Regions from separate parts of the Achromobacter aegrifaciens genome, predicted to be linked through region 1. Evidence: riboswitches for the same ligand, from Rfam matches in the RefSeq annotation. Region 1 holds a riboswitch; the other holds the start of a gene.
The links. Region 1 has a riboswitch for glycine ahead of gcvT (glycine cleavage system aminomethyltransferase GcvT). Riboswitches for the same ligand answer to the same signal wherever they lie in the genome.
Positions count from the first base shown of each region.

Region 1 (9,678 bases):
AAGGGCGTCGCGCCCCTGAGCGCCGACACGGTCATCAGTTTCGGCGGCTTCGCCACCTCCACCGCCAATATTGCCCCCGTGCAGATCACGCACGAAGGCAACGCCGTCAATTTCAGCGGCATGGCGATCAACGGCACCTTCGACCGCGCGCTGCAGGCCGTCACGGCGCACGCCCTGGTCGAAACGCTGTCGGTGGACGGCGAAAAGTCGGATGATCCCGTCAAGATGCTGATGTCCGGCCTGACCATGGACGTAGACAGCCGCATGGGCAAGTTCGGCCTCTCCATCGGAGATTCCAGCGTCAAGCTCAAGCGCCTCGACGTGACCCGCGCCGGCGACGACATCAAGGTCTCGGTGGACAATCTGGGCTACGGCGTCAAGCTGGCCGAAGACGACAAGAACGTCAACGTCGAAGCCACCTACCAGACCGGCACCATCACGCTCAACGACGTGGCGCTGGGCAACGGCCAGGCCGTGATCAAGCTCGCCAAGCTGGACGGCGCCGCCATCAAGCAGCTGTCGGACACCTACAACCAGATCGTGCGCCAGTACATGCTGGGCGCCAGCGACGAAGGCCTGAAGGACGAGCAGTTCGACGCCGTGCTGGAAAACGCCGGCAAGCTGCTCAACGGCAACCCCACGTTCAGCATCGACCCGATCAGCTGGAAGACCGACAAGGGCGAAAGCAAGCTGACCTTCGCGCTGGACCTGACCAATCCGCCCAATGTCAAGGACCTGACGCCGCAGGAGATCATGGTCAAGGCCATCAAGCAGATCGACGCGACGCTGGTCATCTCCAAGCCCATGGTGCGCGAACTGATCGTCCAGTACGCCGTCAAGAAGCAAGGCTTGACCGCGGAAAAGGCGGCCGAGGAAGCCGACGACCAGATGCGCTCGATGTCCGGCATGGCTGAAATGCTCAACGTCGGCAAGAACGACGGCGACAACATCATCGGCAAGTTCCACTACGCCGATGGCATGGGCGACCTGAACGGCCAGAAGATCCCCGCCGACGAACTGTTCTCGGGCCTGCTGGGCGCGACCGGAATGGACGACGACATGGATGACATGGACGGCATGGAAGAGGAAGGCGAACCGGCCGAAGGCGCGGAACTTGCCGCGCCCTCCGACACCGCGTCCGTGGCCGGCTACATGCAGGACTTCGACCTGGACACCGTGACGACCATGCTGGACGACATGGTCTACAACCCCCGCAAGCAAGACGGCGACGAAGGTCCCGTCCTGATCCTGGATCCCCGCGACACCGGCGCCAGCGAGCTGCGCGTCGACTTCCTGTGCAACGACTTCACCGAGAAGTGCCATGACCTCGTCGTGACCGCGACCTACAGCAGCAAGAAGCCGGTCTCGCTCAAGGCCATCAACGCCTGGAACCAGGAATACCGCTGGACCCGCGCCTACCTGGACGACAAGAACCGGGCCGTGCTGCAGATGGACATGAACTCGGAAGGCGGCATCGGCAAGGAAAACCTGCAGATCATGCTCAACACGTTCTTCAGCATCGCGGAAGACTTCTCGGTGGCCAGCAAGGCCGCGCCGGCGAAGTAAACCTCGGCTGACGCAAGGCAAAAAAATCCCCCATCTTTCGGATGGGGGTTTTTTTTGCCTTGGGCCCGGCTCGCGCCGGGCCTCGCGGCCCGCATTTATGCGTAGGCTTCGATCGGCAAGCAGGCGCACACCAGGTTGCGGTCGCCGTAGGCGTTGTCCACGCGGGCAACCGGCGGCCAGTACTTGGCGTCGCGCAGCGAGGCCACCGGGTAGGCGGCCTGCTGGCGCGGGTACGCGTGCAGCCATTCCTCGGCCAGCAGCATCTGCGCGGTGTGCGGCGCGTTCTTCAGGACGTTGTCCTCGGCATCGCGCTCGCCGCGCTCGACCTGGGCGATTTCTTCGCGGATCGAGATCATCGCGTCGATGAAGCGGTCCAGTTCGGCAACGCCTTCCGATTCGGTCGGCTCGACCATCAGCGTGCCGGCCACCGGGAAGCTCATGGTGGGCGCATGGAAGCCGTAGTCCATCAGGCGCTTGGCGATGTCTTCGGCGCTGATGCCGCTGGTTTCCTTGAGCGGGCGCACATCGAGGATGCACTCGTGCGCCACGCGGCCGTTGCGGCCCGCGTACAGGACCGGATAGTGGTCACGCAGGCGGGTGGCGATGTAATTGGCGTTCAGGATGGCGACTTCAGTGGCGCGGCGCAGGCCGTCGGCGCCCATCAGCGAGATGTACACGAACGGAATCGGCAGGATGCCCGCGGAACCGAACGGCGCGGCCGACACCGGGCCGACCTTGGCGTCGCCAGGCAGCTTGCCCTGCTCGTTCACCACGCCCGGCAGGTAGGGAGCCAGGTGCGCGCGCACCGCCACGGGGCCCACGCCGGGGCCGCCGCCGCCGTGCGGAATGCAGAAGGTCTTGTGCAGGTTCAGGTGGGACACGTCCGAACCGAACTTGCCCGGCTGGGCCACGCCCACCATCGCGTTCATGTTGGCGCCGTCCAGGTAGACCTGGCCGCCGGCCTGGTGCACCAGATCGCAGATCTCGGTGACGGCTTCCTCGAACACGCCGTGGGTCGACGGATACGTGATCATCAAAGCGGCCAGCTTGTCGCCGACCTGTTCGATCTTGGCGCGCAGGTCGGCCAGATCGACGTTGCCGTTGGCATCCGACGCCACCACCACCACGTCCATGCCGGCCAGTTGCGCCGAGGCCGGGTTGGTGCCGTGCGCCGACGACGGGATCAGGCAGATGTTGCGCTGATGCTGGCCGTTGGCCTGATGGTAGCCGCGGATGGCCAGGAGGCCTGCGTACTCGCCCTGCGCGCCCGAGTTGGGCTGCAGGCTGATGTTGTCGTAGCCGGTGATCTCGCACAGCGCGGCCGACAGGCGGTCGATCAGTTCGTTGTAGCCCTGGCTTTGCGAAGCCGGCGCGAACGGGTGGATCAGCGCGAACTCGGGCCAGGTGATGGGGATCATCTCGGCGGTCGCGTTGAGCTTCATGGTGCACGAGCCCAGCGGAATCATGGTGCGGTCCAGCGCCAGATCCTTGTCGGCCAGCTTGCGCAGGTAGCGCAGCATGTCGGTTTCCGACTGCACGCTGGAGAACACCGGGTGCGTCAGGATCGCGCTTTCGCGCGCCACGCCGGCGGGAATGCCGCTGGCGGCGGCCGCGTCCAGCGCGTCGATGTCGAGTTCGACGTCATCGCGTTCCAGGCCGGCGGCGAAGACGTTGACCAGCGCCTGCAGGTCAGCCGCGGTCACGGTCTCGTCCAGCGACACCGCCAGGCGGGCGCCATCGACGCGGCGCAGGTTGATGTGCGCGCAATCGGCGGCGGTCAGGATGGCGGGCGTGGCCGCCCCGGTTTCCAGCAGCAGCGTGTCGAAGAAGGTGTCGTTGACGACCTTCACGCCCAATTTGACAAGTTCGGCGCGCAGGATGGCGGTGCTGCGCTGCACGCGCTCGGCGATGCGGCGGATGCCGGCCGGACCGTGCCACACGGCATACATGCCAGCCATCACGGCCAGCAGCACTTGCGCGGTGCAGATGTTGGAAGTGGCCTTTTCGCGGCGGATGTGCTGTTCGCGCGTCTGCAGCGCCAGGCGCATGGCCGGGTTGCCCTGCGCGTCCTTGGACACACCGACCAGGCGGCCAGCCATGTTGCGCTTGAAGGCGTCCTTGCAGGCCATGAAGCCGGCATGCGGGCCGCCGAAACCGAACGGCACGCCAAAGCGCTGGGCCGAACCGATGGCGATATCCGCGCCCCATTCTCCGGGCGCGGCCAGCAGGGCCAGCGCCAGCAGGTCAGTCGCGACGGCCACGATGGCGCCTTGCGCATGCGCGGCTTCGGCCAGCTTGCGGTAGTCGGCGACGGAGCCGGTGCTGTGCGGGTACTGCAGCAGCACGCCGAAGCACTCGGGCAGGCCTTCGGCCTCGTCGCCGATGGTGATTTCGATGTCCAGGCCTTCGGCGCGCGTGCGCACGACTTCGATGGTCTGGGGATGCACGTGGCGCGAAATGAAGAACACCGGGCTCTTCGACTTGGCGCTGCGGCGCGCCAGCGTCATGGCTTCGGCGGCGGCGGTGCTTTCGTCCAGCAGCGAGGCGTTGGAGATGTCCAGCCCGGTCAGGTCCGCGACCATGGTCTGGTAGTTCAGCAGGGCTTCGAGGCGGCCCTGCGAGATCTCGGGCTGGTAAGGCGTGTAGGCCGTGTACCAGGCGGGATTCTCAAGAATGTTGCGCAACACCACGTTGGGCGTCTGCGTGCCGTAGTACCCCTGGCCGATGTAGCTGCGGTAGACCTTGTTGCGGCCGGCGATCTGCTTCAGTTCGGCCAGCACGTCGGTTTCGCTGCGCGAGGCGGGCAGCGCGAGCGGGGCCTGGCTGCGGATCTTGGGCGGCACGACTTCTTCGATCAGGGCGTCCAGGCTGGCGCTGCCGATGACGGCAAGCATGGCGGCCTGGTCGGCGTCGGAAGGGCCGATGTGGCGGGGAATGAAGTCGGTGTGGGTGTCTAGGGCGCGCGACATGGAGAGGTCTCGGGATAGCGGGTGTCGTCGGAGGACGGACGGTATTGCATCTTGCGGAACAGGCGCGTGGCGGGTGCCCTGCGCCCGTTCCAGCCAGGCTGGCTTAGCCGTTGGCGACGGCTTCGTAGCCGGCGGCGTCGAGCAGCTTGTCGGCGTCGGCGGCGTTGACCGGCTTGATCTTGAAGATCCAGGCGGTGAAGGCCGATTCGTTGATCAGGTTGGGATTGTTTTCCAGCTCTTCGTTGAACGCGACGATCTCGCCAGCCACGGGAGCGTAGATGTCCGAAGCGGCCTTGACCGATTCGACCACGCCAGCGGTTTCACCGGCGTTCAGCTTGGCGCCGACCTTCACGTCGCCAACGAAGACCAGGTCGCCCAATTGATCCTGGGCGGTATCGGTGATGCCGACGACGAACACATCGCCTTCGGCTTTGACCCATTCATGGGACTCGGTGTACTTGCGATCGGTGGGCAGACTCATGGGAACTCCTGAGGGAATGCGGGTAGATGAATGGTGTTGCGCGCCTCGCGCGGGCGGCCGTCGCCCCAGGGGCCGGCGGCTCGCGCGAAGCTTCGAGTTTACGAGTGTTCGACCGCTTTGCCGTTACGCACGAACGGCAATTTGCAGGCCAGGGCGGGCACCCACTTACCGCGGATGTCGACTTCGACCGTGTCGCCCGGCTTGACGCCTTGAGGCAGACGGGCAAAGCCGATCGATACGCCCAGCGTGGGCGACATGGTGCCGCTGGTGAGCTCGCCCGTGCCTTCCTTGGTGCGCACGGCCATGTGCGCGCGCATCACGCCGCGTTCTTGCAGCTTCAGGCCGATGAAGGTGGCGGGGGTAGCGAATTGTTCCAGCGCGTCGCGACCGATGAAGCGGCGCTCGGCGTTCTTCAGGGACACGGTCCAGGTCAGGCCGGCCTGGTCGGGCTGGGTCAGCTCGTCCATGTCCTGGCCGTACAGATTCATGCCGGCTTCCAGGCGCAGCGTGTCGCGCGCGCCCAGGCCGCAGGGCCGCACGCCCTGGGCGACCAGGTCGCGCCACAGCTGCACGACTTCGGCGGCCGGCAGCACGATTTCAAAGCCGTCCTCGCCGGTGTAGCCGGTACGGGCCACCAGGGTGTCGTCGCCCACGCGGGCGGCCACGAAGGGGGTAAGCGGCTCGCTGGCGGCCTGCCAGGCCGGGCGCGCGGCCCAGACCTTGGCGCGGGCGTTGGGGCCTTGCACGGCCACCATGGCCAGATCGCGGCGCGGCGTGATGGCAACGTCGAACTGGCCAGCCTGCTTGACGCGCTGCATCCAGGCGACGTCCTTGTCGGCCGTGCCTGCGTTGACCACGACGCGCCATTCGTCGGCGGCGAAGAAATAGATGATCAGGTCGTCGATCACGCCGCCTTGCGGGTTCAGCATGCAGCTGTACAACGCCTTGCCGGGCACGGTCAGCTTGGACACGTCGTTGGCGACCAGGCGCTGCAGGAAGGCGAACGCGTCGGGACCGGCCACGTCGACGTTCAGCATGTGCGACACATCGAACATGCCGGCGTCCTGGCGCACGGCGTGGTGCTCTTCCAGCTGCGAACCGTAGGCCAGCGGCATGTCCCAGCCGCCGAAGTCGACCATGCGGGCGCCAGAGGCGATATGTTCTTCGGCCAGCGGGGTGCGTTTGAGGGTTGCGGACATGCGCGGAAACTCCGGGGCGGCAGTGTTGCCAGGGTTACGGAATGCCAGTGGTGCCAAGCGGGGTGCGCTTGTACAACGGCTGAATCTTCCGCCCCTCTGTCCTTTTGCCTGAGAGTTGCCCCGCATGGCGGGTTTGCACCTTCGGCGCCTGGGCTGCTCGCTATGTCCCTAGTTCAGGGTCGGCGCCAGGTCTCTCCAGAGTACTGTTTTGCCGCGTCCGCACGGTGAGAAAACCGGGACAGGGCAAGCATGGGCGGTATGGGTTACCTGAGCGATTCCGGGCGAATTGCGCCTTCGGCGGCGGCCGGACGTACAGGCCGCTCTCTCCCGCAACATGCGTGACAGCGGCGCAAGCATACAACGAAAGCCGCGGCCAGGGAATGCCCGCGGCGGCTCAGCCCAGCGCCGTGTCCAGCAGCATCATCAGCACGAAACCCAGCATCAGGCCGCAGGTCGCGTAGACCTCATGCCCCTTGCGGTGCGATTCGGGGATGATCTCGTGGCTGATCACGAACAGCATGGCGCCTGCGGCAAAACCCAGGCCCCAGGGCAGAAGCGGCTCGGACCAGCCGACCACTGCGGCGCCGAGCACCGCGCCCAGCGGCTCGACCAGGCCGGACAGCATGCCCAGCGCCACCGCGAAGGCGCGCTGATAGCCCGCCGCCAGCAGCGCCACCGCCACCACCAGCCCTTCGGGAATGTCCTGGATCGCAATGCCGGTGGCCAGCGCGGTGCCGCGCATGGCGTCGTTGCCCGCGTAGCCCACGCCTATGGCCAGGCCTTCCGGCAGGTTATGCAGGGTGATGGCGAAGACGAACAGCCAAGTGCGGCGCAGGCGGTGCGCCTCGATGCCTTCCCGGCCCTTGATGAAATGTTCGTGCGGCAGGGTACGGTCCATGAGCAGCAGCACCGCCGCCCCCAGCAGTACGGCCGCGCCCACCGTCAAGCCGGCGCCCCAGGGGCCATAGCCCAGGTCGCGGCCCGCGGCGATGCCCGGCGCCACCAGCGAGAAGGCGCTGGCGGCCAGCATCACGCCGGCGCCGAAGCCGAACATGCTGTCCTGCATTTTCTGGGGGATGGTCCGAGCAAACAGGATGGGCAAAGTACCCAGGGCAGTAGCGCCCGCGGCCACCAGCCCGCCCAGGAGGGCATCGGCCACGTGCGGCGCGCGCACGTCCAGATAGGCCCACAACTGGTGCAGGCCCAGGCATGCCACCAATACGGCCAGGGTCCACACGCTGATGCTGGTGGCCGCCGGCCGCACGCGATGACGGCTGAAGGTATTCATGTGCCGCTGCCCTCCTTGCGAGAGATGCGCTCAGCGCTGGGCTGCCGCGTAGCGGCGCGCCACTTCAGGCCAATTCACGACATTGTAAAAGGCGCCGATGTACTCGGGCCTGCGGTTCTGGTACTTCAGGTAGTAGGCGTGCTCCCACACGTCCAGTCCCAGGATGGGCGTGTTGCCGTGCATCAGGGGGCTGTCCTGGTTGGCGCTGCTTTCCACCGCAAGCTTGCCGGCCGGCGTCACCGAGAGCCAGGCCCAGCCGCTGCCGAAGCGGGTCAGCGCAGCCTTGGTGAACGCGTCGCGGAAGGCGGCCTGCCCGCCCAGTTCGGACTCGATGGCCGCTGCCAATGCGCCGTCCGGCTCACCCCCGCCCTCGGGCGACATGACCGACCAGAACAGGCTGTGGTTGGCGTGGCCCCCGCCGTGGTTGCGCACGGCGCCGCGGATGGCTTCGGGCAACTGCTCCAGCCGCGCCACCAGGGACTCGACCGGCTCGTTGGTGACGATGCCCGCGCCTTCCAGCGCAGCGTTCAGGCTGTTGACGTAGGTCTGATGGTGCTTGCTGTAGTGGATCTCCATCGTCATCGCGTCGATGTGAGGTTCCAGGGCGTCGTAGGCATACGGCAGGGGCGGAAGAGTGTAGGCCATGCATGTCTCCGTTGGATCCGCCCCCCGATTCAGGGCTTGGATCAATATCGAAAACATAAATGATAAGTATTTTTATTTGATATAACAATGGCAGGCTTCCAATACCTGCCATAGCGCCGGCCTATCGGCGCCCTGTCCCGCCAGAGGACGCTACAGCGCCTTGCCGCAGGCCACGCCCGAAGCCCAGGCCCACTGGAAGTTGTAGCCGCCCAGCCAACCCGTGACGTCCACGGCTTCGCCGATGAAATAGAGGCCGGCGACGGTCTTTGCCTGCATGGACTTCTGGTCCAGGCCGCGCGTGTCCACGCCGCCGCGCATGACTTCGGCCTTCTTGTAGCCAGCCGTGCCGCTGGGCACCAGGCTCCACTGATGGATGTCCTGGGCCAGCGTGCGCAGGGTCTTGTCCGGTGCGTCGGCCAGGCGCAGCGCCGCCAGGCCCGGCTTGCCGCCCTGCTCCGCCAGGTGCAGCCAGCGGTCAGCCAGGCGCTTGGGCCAGAGGCCCGCCAGGACGGTATGCAGCTGCTGCCGGTTGCCCGACTTCGACGCCAGCAGTTCTTCCGCCAGGTCGCGGCCAGGCGCCAGATCGATCACGATGGGCTCGCCAGGTTTCCAGTAGCTGGAGATCTGCAGAATGGCAGGTCCGGACAGGCCGCGATGGGTAAAGAGCAGGTCCTCGAGGAACTCGCCGCGCGCCTTGCCCTGCCCCGTGTGCAGATTGACCTCCAGCGCCACGCCGGACAATTCGGAAAGGGACCGCCACTGCTCGGCATCGAAGGTCAGCGGCACCAGGGCGGGACGCGGTTCCACGACCTTCAGGCCGAACTGCCGCGCGATCTTCAGGCCGAAATCGGTGGCGCCCAGTTGGGGAATGGCCATGCCGCCGGTCGCGATCACCAGTTTCGCGGCGCGGATCGTGCCCTGGCTGGTGCGCAGCTCGTAACCCTGCTCGCCATGGCCGATCTCGGCCACCGAGCATCCCATGCGCCACTGCACCCTGCCCGCGTCGCACTCCGCGCGCAGCATTTCGATGATGGATTCGCTGGAATCGTCGCAGAACAGCTGGCCGCGATGCTTCTCATGCCAGGCGATGTGGTGGCGCTTCATCAGCGCCAGGAAATCCTGCGGCGTGTAACCGGCCAAGGCCGAACGGCAGAAATGCGGATTGTCGGAGAGGAAGTTGGCGGGGCCGGCGCCGATATTGGTGAAGTTGCAGCGGCCGCCGCCGGAAATGCGGATCTTCTCCGCCAGGCGCTCGGCGTGGTCGACCAGCACCACGCGCAAGCCGCGCTGGCCGGCGACCGCGGCACACATCATGCCCGCGGCGCCGGCGCCGAGTACTGCTACATCGAACATCAGTCTTCGATCAGGCAGTCGACGTAGTAGCGCTTTTCGCCATCCGGACCCACTTCGTCGGCCAGGCCGTGGATGTAGGTTTCGAAGCCCGGGAAGCGCTGGTTGAACTCGCGCGCGAACTGCAGGTACTGGACGATGGTGCGGTTGAAGCGTTCGCCCGGGATCAAGAGCGGGATG
Region 1 covers NZ_CADIKO010000001.1:561,108-570,785, forward strand. Annotated here, with positions in the region: gene HV793_RS02690 (DUF945 family protein) at 1-1,566, shown strand, start outside; gene gcvP (aminomethyl-transferring glycine dehydrogenase) at 1,662-4,535, opposite strand; gene gcvH (glycine cleavage system protein GcvH) at 4,639-5,016, opposite strand; gene gcvT (glycine cleavage system aminomethyltransferase GcvT) at 5,115-6,215, opposite strand; glycine riboswitch at 6,302-6,424, opposite strand; glycine riboswitch at 6,460-6,555, opposite strand; gene HV793_RS02710 (ZIP family metal transporter) at 6,610-7,503, opposite strand; gene HV793_RS02715 (superoxide dismutase) at 7,534-8,148, opposite strand; gene HV793_RS02720 (BaiN/RdsA family NAD(P)/FAD-dependent oxidoreductase) at 8,299-9,501, opposite strand; gene HV793_RS02725 (arginine/lysine/ornithine decarboxylase) at 9,501-9,678, opposite strand, start outside.

Region 2 (9,678 bases), on a different contig from region 1:
CATCTCCCGGGCCTGCGGCGCGATCGCCTGGCTGCAGGAGCAGGGCGTCGCGTTTACCCTGGAGCAAGGCGGCTTGCATCTGACGCGCGAAGGCGGGCACGGCCTGCGCCGCATCGCGCACGCGGCGGACGCGACCGGCAGCGCCATCGTCGCGGCGCTGGAGGACCGAGTGCGGCGGCAATCCGGCATCACGCTGCTGCAGGCGCATTGCGCCGTGGACCTGATTCTGGACGGCGCCGCGGGTACGGCCGCGGCGCGCTGCCGCGGCGTGCGCCTGCTGGACCTGCGCAGCGGGCGGATCTTCGACGCAACGGCCGGCCATGTCGTGCTGGCCACGGGCGGCGCGGGGCAGGCATACCAGACGACGACCGCGCCGCCGGCCGCGACCGGCGACGGCATCGCCATGGCCTCGCGCGCGGGCTGCCAGATCGCCAACATGGAGTTCACGCAATTCCATCCTACCGGCCTGCACCACGCGCAGGCGGGCGGATTCCTCATCTCCGAGGCCGTGCGCGGCGAGGGCGGTGTGCTACGCCTGCCCAACGGCGCGCGCTTCATGCCGGCGCACGATGCGCGCGCCGAACTGGCGCCGCGCGACATCGTGGCCCGCGCGATCCAGGGCGAGATGGAACGCCATGGGTTGGAATGCGTGCAGCTGGACATCAGCCACCAATCGCCGCAATTCCTGCGGGAACACTTTCCCACCATCCAGGCGCGCTGCCTGGCGCTGGGCATCGACATCACGACGGCTTCCATCCCGGTTGCGCCCGCCGCGCATTACACCTGCGGCGGCATCGCCGCCGACATGGCCGGGCGCAGCAACCTGCCCGGCCTGTACGCGGTGGGCGAGGCCGCCTGCACCGGGCTGCATGGCGCCAACCGCCTGGCCAGCAATTCGTTGCTGGAATGCGTGGTGACGGGGCGGGCTGCGGCGCAAGACATACTCGGGCAGAAGCGGGCCGATGTTTCCCGCAGAACTCCGGCACCCGACGCAATCGCCGTGCCGGCGTCGCCCGATCTGGCGCGGCTGCGGCGCGACCTGCGACAACTGATGAGCCGGGACGTGGGCGTGCTGCGCAGCGATGCATCGCTGGCGCGTGCGGCGGCCTTCATTGGTCCGCTGCGAGCACAGACGGAAGCGCGGCTGTTGCGCGAGGGCTTGAGCCTGGAACTGCTGGAGCTGCGCAACCTGGCTCTGGCGGCTGATCTCATCGTGCGGGCGGCGAGTGCGCGGGGTGAAAGCCGCGGGGCGCATTTCAACCGCGATCGTCCGGGCCAGGACGCCGTGGATTTGCGGCTGCGCGCGCCTGCCGCAACCGCCTAGGCGCGGGCAGGGCAGTGTCCGGCCGGCCAGCGGCTCAGGAAACCCCGGTCAGCAGATGCTGCGCGGCGCCCGTCGCCGCGCGCCTGAAACGCGACGGCGACACGCCCATGTGCTCGCGGAAGAAGCGGGAGAAATTGCCGGGCGTGGAGAAGCCCAGGTCCAGCGCTACGGAGGTCAGGGGCTGCTCCTGGTGTACCAGCAGGCGCACGGCTTCTTCGACGCGCACGGCGCTCCAGAAAACTTGCGGCGTGGTGTTGAGCTGATCGCGGAACAGCGCGAAGAAATGGCCGCGCGACAGGCCCACGCGGCTGGCGACTTCTTCGGCCGTGATGGGTTCATGGGCGTGCTCGCGCATGTAGGCGATCGCCGCGCGCAGCCGGCGGTCCAGCACCGGCGTCGCGGGCATCTGGTTGCGTGGGCGCTCCGGTTCGATCGACGATTCGATTGCCGCTTGCAGCAAGGCCTCGACTTCGGCATCCAGGTCCGCGCCGGGGTGGTCCTGCGGCGCCACGATCTTGTCCAGCAAGCGCCAACAGCCCTGGCGCACCGCCGCGTCGATGGGCACGCCCGGCGCCGCGAAGTGGAATGGCCGCCCCGTGGCGGCCCGCCGTTCGTCCAGCCAGGGCTTGGCGATGTAGAGCACCAGGAAGATGGCCGGGCCCGACCGTTCGAGCAGTCTGGCGTCGTGCGATTCGTACGTATTGGTGCCTAGCGCCAGGTGTTCGCTGTAGGGGACCGGAGTCTGGCCGACATGCCCCAGCACGCGCGCGCCGCCCAGCCACAGGGCCAGCTGCACTTCCGCATGCGCGTGCGCGATCAGGTCGTCGCGCAGTTCCAGCACAACGGCGCGGCCGAACGCGCCTTCGTGCAAGGCGTAGGTCTCCTGCATGTCTGTCTCCCGTTTTTCTTATCGCCTCGTCGCGCAAGCCTGGGCCTGCGTGCGGGCGGGTGCGGCGCTCAGGGAATTTTATGGGCGTTTACGCGTTTGTCCGCGCTAGGTGTATTCACTAGGCACAAAATCTGACTCTGCGATAAGTCCGCGCACGCAGCGATAAGCGCGCCACCGCCTGCGCCGATACAGTCCTGAAAAATTGCCGGCGCGGTGCCGATGCAAACAGCGACTGTTCAGATAAAGGGAGGCGGCAGCATGAGCACGCAACACGTCAACGGCATGGCCGTGGAAATCGACGGCGAGGGGCCGGCACTGTTGTGCATACACGGCCTGGGCGGTTCCTCGAATACCTGGACGCCCGTCATGGGCGCCTTCGACGGTTTCCGCGTGATCCGTCCTGATCTACCGGGCAGCGCTCGTTCGCCGCTGGGCGAAAAGCGCCTGTCCATCGCTACCTACGTGGACGCGTTGGTCGGACTGCTGGACGCATTGGATATCGATGTGGCGCATGTCGCCGCCCATTCGCTCGGAACCGTCGTGGCCCAGCATCTTGCCGTGGCGCATCCGGGCAGGGTCAAGTCGCTGGCCCTGTTCGGCCCGCTGGCCGCTCCGCCCGACGCGGGCCGGCCCGGCATCCGCGCGCGTGCGGAGCTGGCGCGCGGCGGCGACGCGGCCATGCAGGAGATCGCCGACGCCATCGTCAAAGGCGCGACCAGCGCCCAGACCAAGCAGGATCAACCCGCCGTGCTGGCGCTCGTGCGCGAGAGCGTGATGCGCCAACCGCCGCAAGGCTATGCGCAGAGCTGCGAGGCGCTGGCGGATGCGCAGCCGGCCGCCGTCGAGACTATCGGCGCGCCGGCCCTGCTGGTCACCGGCGATCAGGACGGCGTGGCGCCGCCCGGCAATGTCGAGGCCCTGGCCGCGCGCATGCCAGGCAGCCGCCGCATCGTGCTGGACGGATGCGGCCACTGGACCACCTACGAAAAGCCCCAGGCCTGCACCGAGGCCCTGCGGGAGTTCCACGCGGCGCTGCGCTAAGCCACGTTTTCCTGGCGTTTCAACATAAGAAATCGGCCCCAAACGCGGGCCGGAGGAGACCTGTCATGTCCAGAATTGCCATTACCAACGTCGTCATCTTCGATGGCAGCGGCAAGCAGCCTTTTCAAGGCGAGGTGCTGATCGACGGCGCGCGCATTTCGCAGGTCGCGCGCACGCCCGAGCAGGTGAGCCGGGAGGGTGCGCGCATCATCGATGGGCGCGGCCGCTTCCTGATGCCGGGCATGACGGAAGCGCATACGCATTTTTCCTGGAACGACCAGCCCACGCTGGCCGCGATCCAGTTCATGCCGCCGGAAGAGCACATACTCTGGTGCGTGCGCGTGGCCAAACGCTATCTGGAAATGGGCTGGACCTCGGCCATCGGCGCGGCCGCGGCCAAACCGCGCCTGGACGTGGTGCTGCGCAATGCCATCAATGCCGGCGAATGCCCGGGGCCGCGCTACCTGGCCGGCAGCCAGGAGATCACAACCATAGGCGCGCTGGGCGACAACTCGCTGCCGCACATGCCGTTCGACGAACTGAGCTTCGGCAGCGTGTGCTGTGGCCCCGAAGAGATCCGGCGCTCGGCGCGCACCTTCATCAAGTACGGCGTCGACCACCTGAAGATCAACCTGTCGGGCGAGTACATCGCCGGCCTGCCGGCCGAGATGTCGCCCTTCGCCGAAGACGAAATCGCCATGCTGGCGAACGAGGCCAAGCGCTATGGCAAGCGGGTCGCGGCGCATGCGCGCTCCAGCGAGTCAGTCAAGCAATGCGTGCGCCATGGCATCGAGATGATCTACCACGCCAGCTTCGCCGACGAAGAGGCGCTCGACATGCTGGAAGCCAACAAGGACCGCCATTTCGTTGCGCCCGGCATAGGCTGGCTGATCCGCACCGCCTTCAACGCTTCCGAATACGGCATCACGCCCGCCATCGCCGAACAGATGGGCTACAAGCGCGAGCTGGAAATCGCCTCGGAGTCGCTGCGCAAGATGCACAAGCGCGGCATCCGCATCCTGCCCGGCGGCGACTACGGTTTTGCCTGGATGCCCCACGGCACCAACGCCCGCGACCTCCAGTACTTCGTGGACTACATCGGCATGACCCCGACCGAAGCGCTCGTGTCCGCCACCCGGCTGGGCGGCGAGATCATGCAACGTCCGCACGAATTGGGCATGCTGCGTCCTGGCTATCTGGCGGACGTGGTCATGGTCGATGGGGATCCGCTGAAGGATCTGTCGTTGCTGGTGGATCCGGAGCGGATCTTGCTGGTGATGAAGGATGGGGAGGTGTGTAAGGACATTTCCCGGCAGGGGTTGGATGCGGAGCCGCTGCGTGCCGAGGCGGGCAGGGAAGCTGCGCTGGTGTTGTGAGTCTGGCGGCGCCTTTCCAGGCGCCGCGTTCACCCGCTCAAGCCTCTCCCACCCCCTCCCTCACGCTAGCTGCCAGCATCTGCGCCGTCGCCGCCGACAAGGTCCAGCCCAGGTGCCCATGCCCCGTGTTGTAAAACACGCCGGGCCGCCTGCCCGGGCCCACGCGGGGCATCATGCTCGGAGTCATGGGCCGCAGCCCGCACCACGGCACCACGCGCGAAGTTCGGATGCCGGGGAAGTGCTTGCGGGTCCAGTCCACCAGGGGCTGCACGCGCTCCGCGCGGATGTCCATGTTGAAGCCATTGAACTCCGCCGTGCCGGCCACGCGGAAGCGGTCGCCTAGGCGGCTGGTGACGATCTTGGCGGCTTCGTCCAGCAGGCTGACGCGCGGCGCGGCCGCCTGGCTGGCGGCGTCGTCCAGATGCACGCTGATGGAGTAGCCCTTGACCGGGTAGATGTTGAGCGTGTCGCCCAGCTGCCTGGCGAACTGCCGGCTGACGGCGCCGGCGCAGACGACGATGGCGTCGGCCTCGTGCTGTTCGCGGCGCGTGCCGCCTTCGCGTACGACGTCGAGCACGTAGGGCGCGCCGTCCAGGCTGATGTTGCGGATGTCCGCGTCCTGCGCGAAGCGCACGCCGCGGCGTTCGCAGGCGCGAGCCAGGCCGCTGGTGAACTTGTGGATGTCGCCGGTGGCGTCCGAAGGCGTGTAGAAGCCGCCATGGCAGGCGGTTTGCAGCGTGGGCTCGATGCTGCGCGCTTCCTCGGGCGACACCGCGTAGCGCTCCAGCCCGCCTTCCTGCAGCAGGGCATTGGCGCGGCGCGCGGTCTCGAAGCTGGCGGCGTCGTGGTAGATGTGCAGGATGCCGCGGCGCTCCAGGTCGAAATCTATGCCTTCTTCTTCCGCCATGGCGTACAGATGCTGGCGCGCGGCGATGGCCAGCCGGGTGGTCTCGATCGTGTTGCGGCGGTAGTTGCGGATCTGTCCGATGAACTGCGCCAGCCAGGAGTACTTGTGCCAGCTGAAGCGGGGATTGAGTAGCAGCGGCGCGTTGTGGCGGCCGAGCCAGCGCAGGCCTTTCATGATGGTGGCGGTGCTGTTCCAGACCTCGGCGTTGCTGGCCGACAACTGGCCGCCGTTGGCGTAGGAGGTCTCCATGGCCGGATAGCGCTGGCGGTCATAGACAGTGACGTGATATCCCAGTTTGCTCAAGGCATAGGCGGACGTGACGCCGGTGATACCGGCGCCAATGATGGCGATGCGGGGCATGATGGCTCCAGATTGAGTGGCCGCGGCCACCCGGCCGCAGCACCCCATCTGTCTCTGTACCTGAGAGCTTCACCCGCGGCGCAGACGGCGGCGGGTTCCCCTTCGGTGGGCGCGCTTGGCGCCTCTCTCCAGATTGTCTAGACCGCGCAGTCCTGTTTGCCTGAGAGTTTCCGGGGCGGTTGCTCCGTCGGCGCCTGCCGCGGGGGCAGGTCTCTTCTGCGGGGTTTTGGATCGACGAGGCGAGAATAGCCAAATTCCCCTGGGATGAGACCAAGGGTTAGTACCAATAAGGCGTCGCATCGCGCTACGATGCATGCGCGCCGCCGTCGCGGCGCCACGGATCCGACACGACAGGGAATGACGAGAATGCGCTTGAACAGCATGCTGCGCACGGGATTGTTTGCGCTGATGGCCGCAGGCTGCGCGCTGGCGCAGGCCGGCCAGGCAGAGACGGACCGCAAGGTCGACGAGGCGGTCCAGGCCGTCATGCGCGAACACGGCATTGCGGGCATGTCGATCGCCGTGACCCGCAACGGGACACAGCATTTCTACAACTATGGCGTGGCGTCCAGGCAGACCGGCAGGCCTGCCGGCAGCGATACGCTGTACGAGATCGGCTCCATCAGCAAGACCTACACGGCAACCCTGGCAGCCTATGCACAGGTGCGCGGCCGCCTGGCCTTGAGCGACAGTCCGGCCAAGTACCTGCCGGAGCTCGCCGGCAGCGACTTCGCCAAGCTGAGCCTGATCAACCTGGGGACGCACACGACCGGCGGCTTCCCCTTGCAGGTGCCCGACGCGATCAAGAACCAGGCGCAGCTGATGGCCTATCTCAAGGCCTGGAAGCCCGAGCATGCCGCTGGCACGTATCGCACCTACGCCAACCCCAGTATCGGCATGCTGGGCATGGTGGCGGCCAAGAGCCTGAACCGGCCGTTCAAGGCGGCCATGGAGCGGGACCTGTTTCCGAAGCTGGGCCTGACCAGCACCTACATCGACGTGCCCGCCGCCAGGATGGCGGACTACGCGCAGGGCTACAACAAGCAGGATGCCCCCGTGCGCGTGAATCCGGGCGTGCTGGCCGACGAGGCCTACGGCGTGAAGACCAGCGCACGCGACCTGATCCGCTTCGTCGACGCGAACATGGGTTTGAACCTCGCCGATGCCGAGCTGCGCGGCGCAATCGCGCAGACGCACGTCGGCTATTTCCAGCTGGGCGACATGACCCAGGATCTGGTCTGGGAGCAATTGCGCTATCCGGCAACGCTGGACGCGCTGTTGACGGCCAATGCCGGCAACTACAACAGCCAGAGCCAGCCCGTGGCGGCGTTGAACCCGCCGCTGCCGCCGCAGGAGACCGTGTGGATCAACAAGACGGGTTCGACCAATGGCTTCGGCGGTTATGTGGCGTTCGTGCCGTCGAAGAAGCTGGGCATCGTGATACTGGCCAACCGGAATTATCCCAACGAGGCCAGGGTCCGGCTGGCGTACCGGATCCTGGGCGAGCTGGAGCAATAGGCCCGCTATCGCGCGGGCGGCTGCCTCGCCGCGTCGTAGCGGGGCAGCAGGTCCATCACTTCCAGGCGCTTGCACAATTGCGCCAGCCGCTCCATCTTGTAGGCATTCACGTCCATGCCGGCGTAGTCATAGAAGCCCTGGCCGTCGCGCAGCCCGTTGCGCCCTTGTTCCATATTGCGGGCGATGACCGCAGGCGAGGAGAAGCGCGGATCGATGGCACCGGCGAGGTAGCGCGAGGCGTAGTAGAGAATGTCGCCGCCGCCCCAGTCGATGAACTCCAGCAGCCCCAGAACCGAAAAACGCAGGCCGAAGCCCAGGCGCACGGCCGTGTCGATGTCTTCGGCGCTGGCCACGCCTTCCTCCACCATGCGGGCCGCTTCGTTCATGGCCAGGGCCTGGATGCGGGGCACGATGTAGCCCGCGGCGGGGGCGCACTGCACGGGCTTCTTGCCCGCCAGGCGCAGCGCTGCCAGCAGCCCTTGCGTCGCGGCCTCGCTGGTCTGCGGGCCGCGGCTCACTTCCACCAGCGGTATCAGGTAGGCGGGGTTGAGCCAGTGCGCGTTCAGGAAGCGCTGCGGGTTTTGCACCAGTTCCGCCAGCTCGGTGATCAGAAAGGTGGACGTGGTGGACGCGATGATGCTGTCCGGCGCGCAGGCCGCTCCCAGCCATACAAAGGCATCGCGCTTGGCGTCCAGGCGTTCAGGCACGGCTTCGAACACCACGCGCGCCTGCCGCAGGTCTGCCTCCGCATCCTCGCGCGTGCATAGGCGCACGCGCGCCAGCGCAACCTCCGCCTGCGCGGCGTCGAGCAAGCCCAGGCTGCACAGGATGCCGAGCTCGCGGCGCAGGTCGTCCCGCACACGGGCGAAGTACCCGGCCTGCTCGGCGGACGTGCGCGATTTGATGTCTATCAGCGTGACGTCCAGTCCCGCATGGATGTATGACAGCGTGATGCCCACGCCCATGCGGCCGGCGCCGACTACGCACATTTTTTCATTCATGGCTTGCATCTCCGTGTCAGCAGCCTTCGGCCAGAAGCTGGCGCATGTCCGCGTGCGACAGGCGGTCCAGGCCCAGGCGTTCGAATGTGCGTCCTTCCGCGTAGAGGTCGCGGCCGGTGACCGCGCTGGCCAGGCTCAGCAGGCCTTGCGCGACCGGCGTCGGCACGCCCGCCCAGCGGCCGGCGGACACCAGGAATGACAGGCCGAGCCGCGTGTCTTCGAGCATGTAGCGGTGCGTGTGCAGGTCTATGTCCTCGCGCCAGTCGCCGCTGTCGGTGAGCTTGCCATGGGCGCCGCGGCCGTACATCCATTCATCGCCTTCGGCGGCATAGTGGTCGGCCAACGGGAAGTGGGGCGCGGCATAGCCCAGGGCCACACGGATGGCGATGCGCTCCGCGTCCAGCGCGTCGGTCACGCGCCGTATGGAGGCCTGGGTGCCTTCGTTGTGGATGTCCCATTTGTCGAAGTGTTCCAGCGGCCCTGCATTCATCATGATGAGCGGCGGATGGATGATGGGGCCGGCGTTCATCAGTGCGCCCGAAAGTCCGTCCTCTATCGGTTCGATGCTGGGGTAGGCGCGCTGGACCACGGCCAGCGCCTGCTTCGACAGCCGCCGCGGAAAGACGCCGGTGGGCAGACGGGTGGCGTAGCCGCTGATCACGACCTTTTCGCCATGCTTGCGGGCCAGATAGGGCAGGGTGCCGGTTTCGGCGAAGGCCGTATCCGCGACGTTTCCCGCGTCTTTCATGGCGCGGGCGAAGACGTAGCAGCCGAAGGTGCCAGGCGGCAGGAACACGACCTGGCCGTCGCGCAGCAGCGGCGCCAATTCCCGCGCCAGCGCTTCGTGGGTGGTGGAAGGCAGGGGAATGACCAGCAGCTCCGCATGCTCCACGGCTGTGGCCAGGTCGCGCACCAGCTGCAACTGCCGCGGTCCGTCGCCCAGCGGAACCTGGCGGCTGCCGCGATAGTCGGTGACCGTCAGCGCGCCCGCATCCCGCAAGCCCTGGAAGGCCGACCAGTCCCTGCGCCACCAATGCACGTGATGGCCTTTCTCAAACAGCTCGGCCGCTGCCGCGTAGCAGCCGTGGCCGCCGCCTATGACGCTGATTCTCATGGTCAAGCTCCGTCAGATGGAGCCTTGATCCTAGCGGCGGCGTGCAGGCGGGGCTGCGCCGAACGCGCAAGCGGCGTTCCGATCCGGCAAGCGAATCCGGCGCTGCCGTGCGACGCCTAATGCCTGCTTTGGCGCAGGGTGTCCGACG
Region 2 covers NZ_CADIKO010000004.1:68,091-77,768, reverse strand. Annotated here, with positions in the region: gene nadB (L-aspartate oxidase) at 1-1,324, shown strand, start outside; gene HV793_RS24900 (helix-turn-helix domain-containing protein) at 1,359-2,213, opposite strand; gene HV793_RS24895 (alpha/beta fold hydrolase) at 2,472-3,254, shown strand; gene HV793_RS24890 (metal-dependent hydrolase family protein) at 3,320-4,630, shown strand; gene HV793_RS24885 (D-amino acid dehydrogenase) at 4,668-5,897, opposite strand; glycine riboswitch at 5,942-6,033, opposite strand; glycine riboswitch at 6,035-6,126, opposite strand; gene ampC (class C beta-lactamase) at 6,255-7,415, shown strand; gene HV793_RS24875 (3-hydroxybutyryl-CoA dehydrogenase) at 7,421-8,416, opposite strand; gene HV793_RS24870 (NAD/NADP-dependent octopine/nopaline dehydrogenase family protein) at 8,433-9,530, opposite strand; gene HV793_RS24865 (AraC family transcriptional regulator) at 9,647-9,678, opposite strand, start outside.
Region 2: another riboswitch for glycine. It lies ahead of HV793_RS24885 (D-amino acid dehydrogenase); the one in region 1 lies ahead of gcvT (glycine cleavage system aminomethyltransferase GcvT).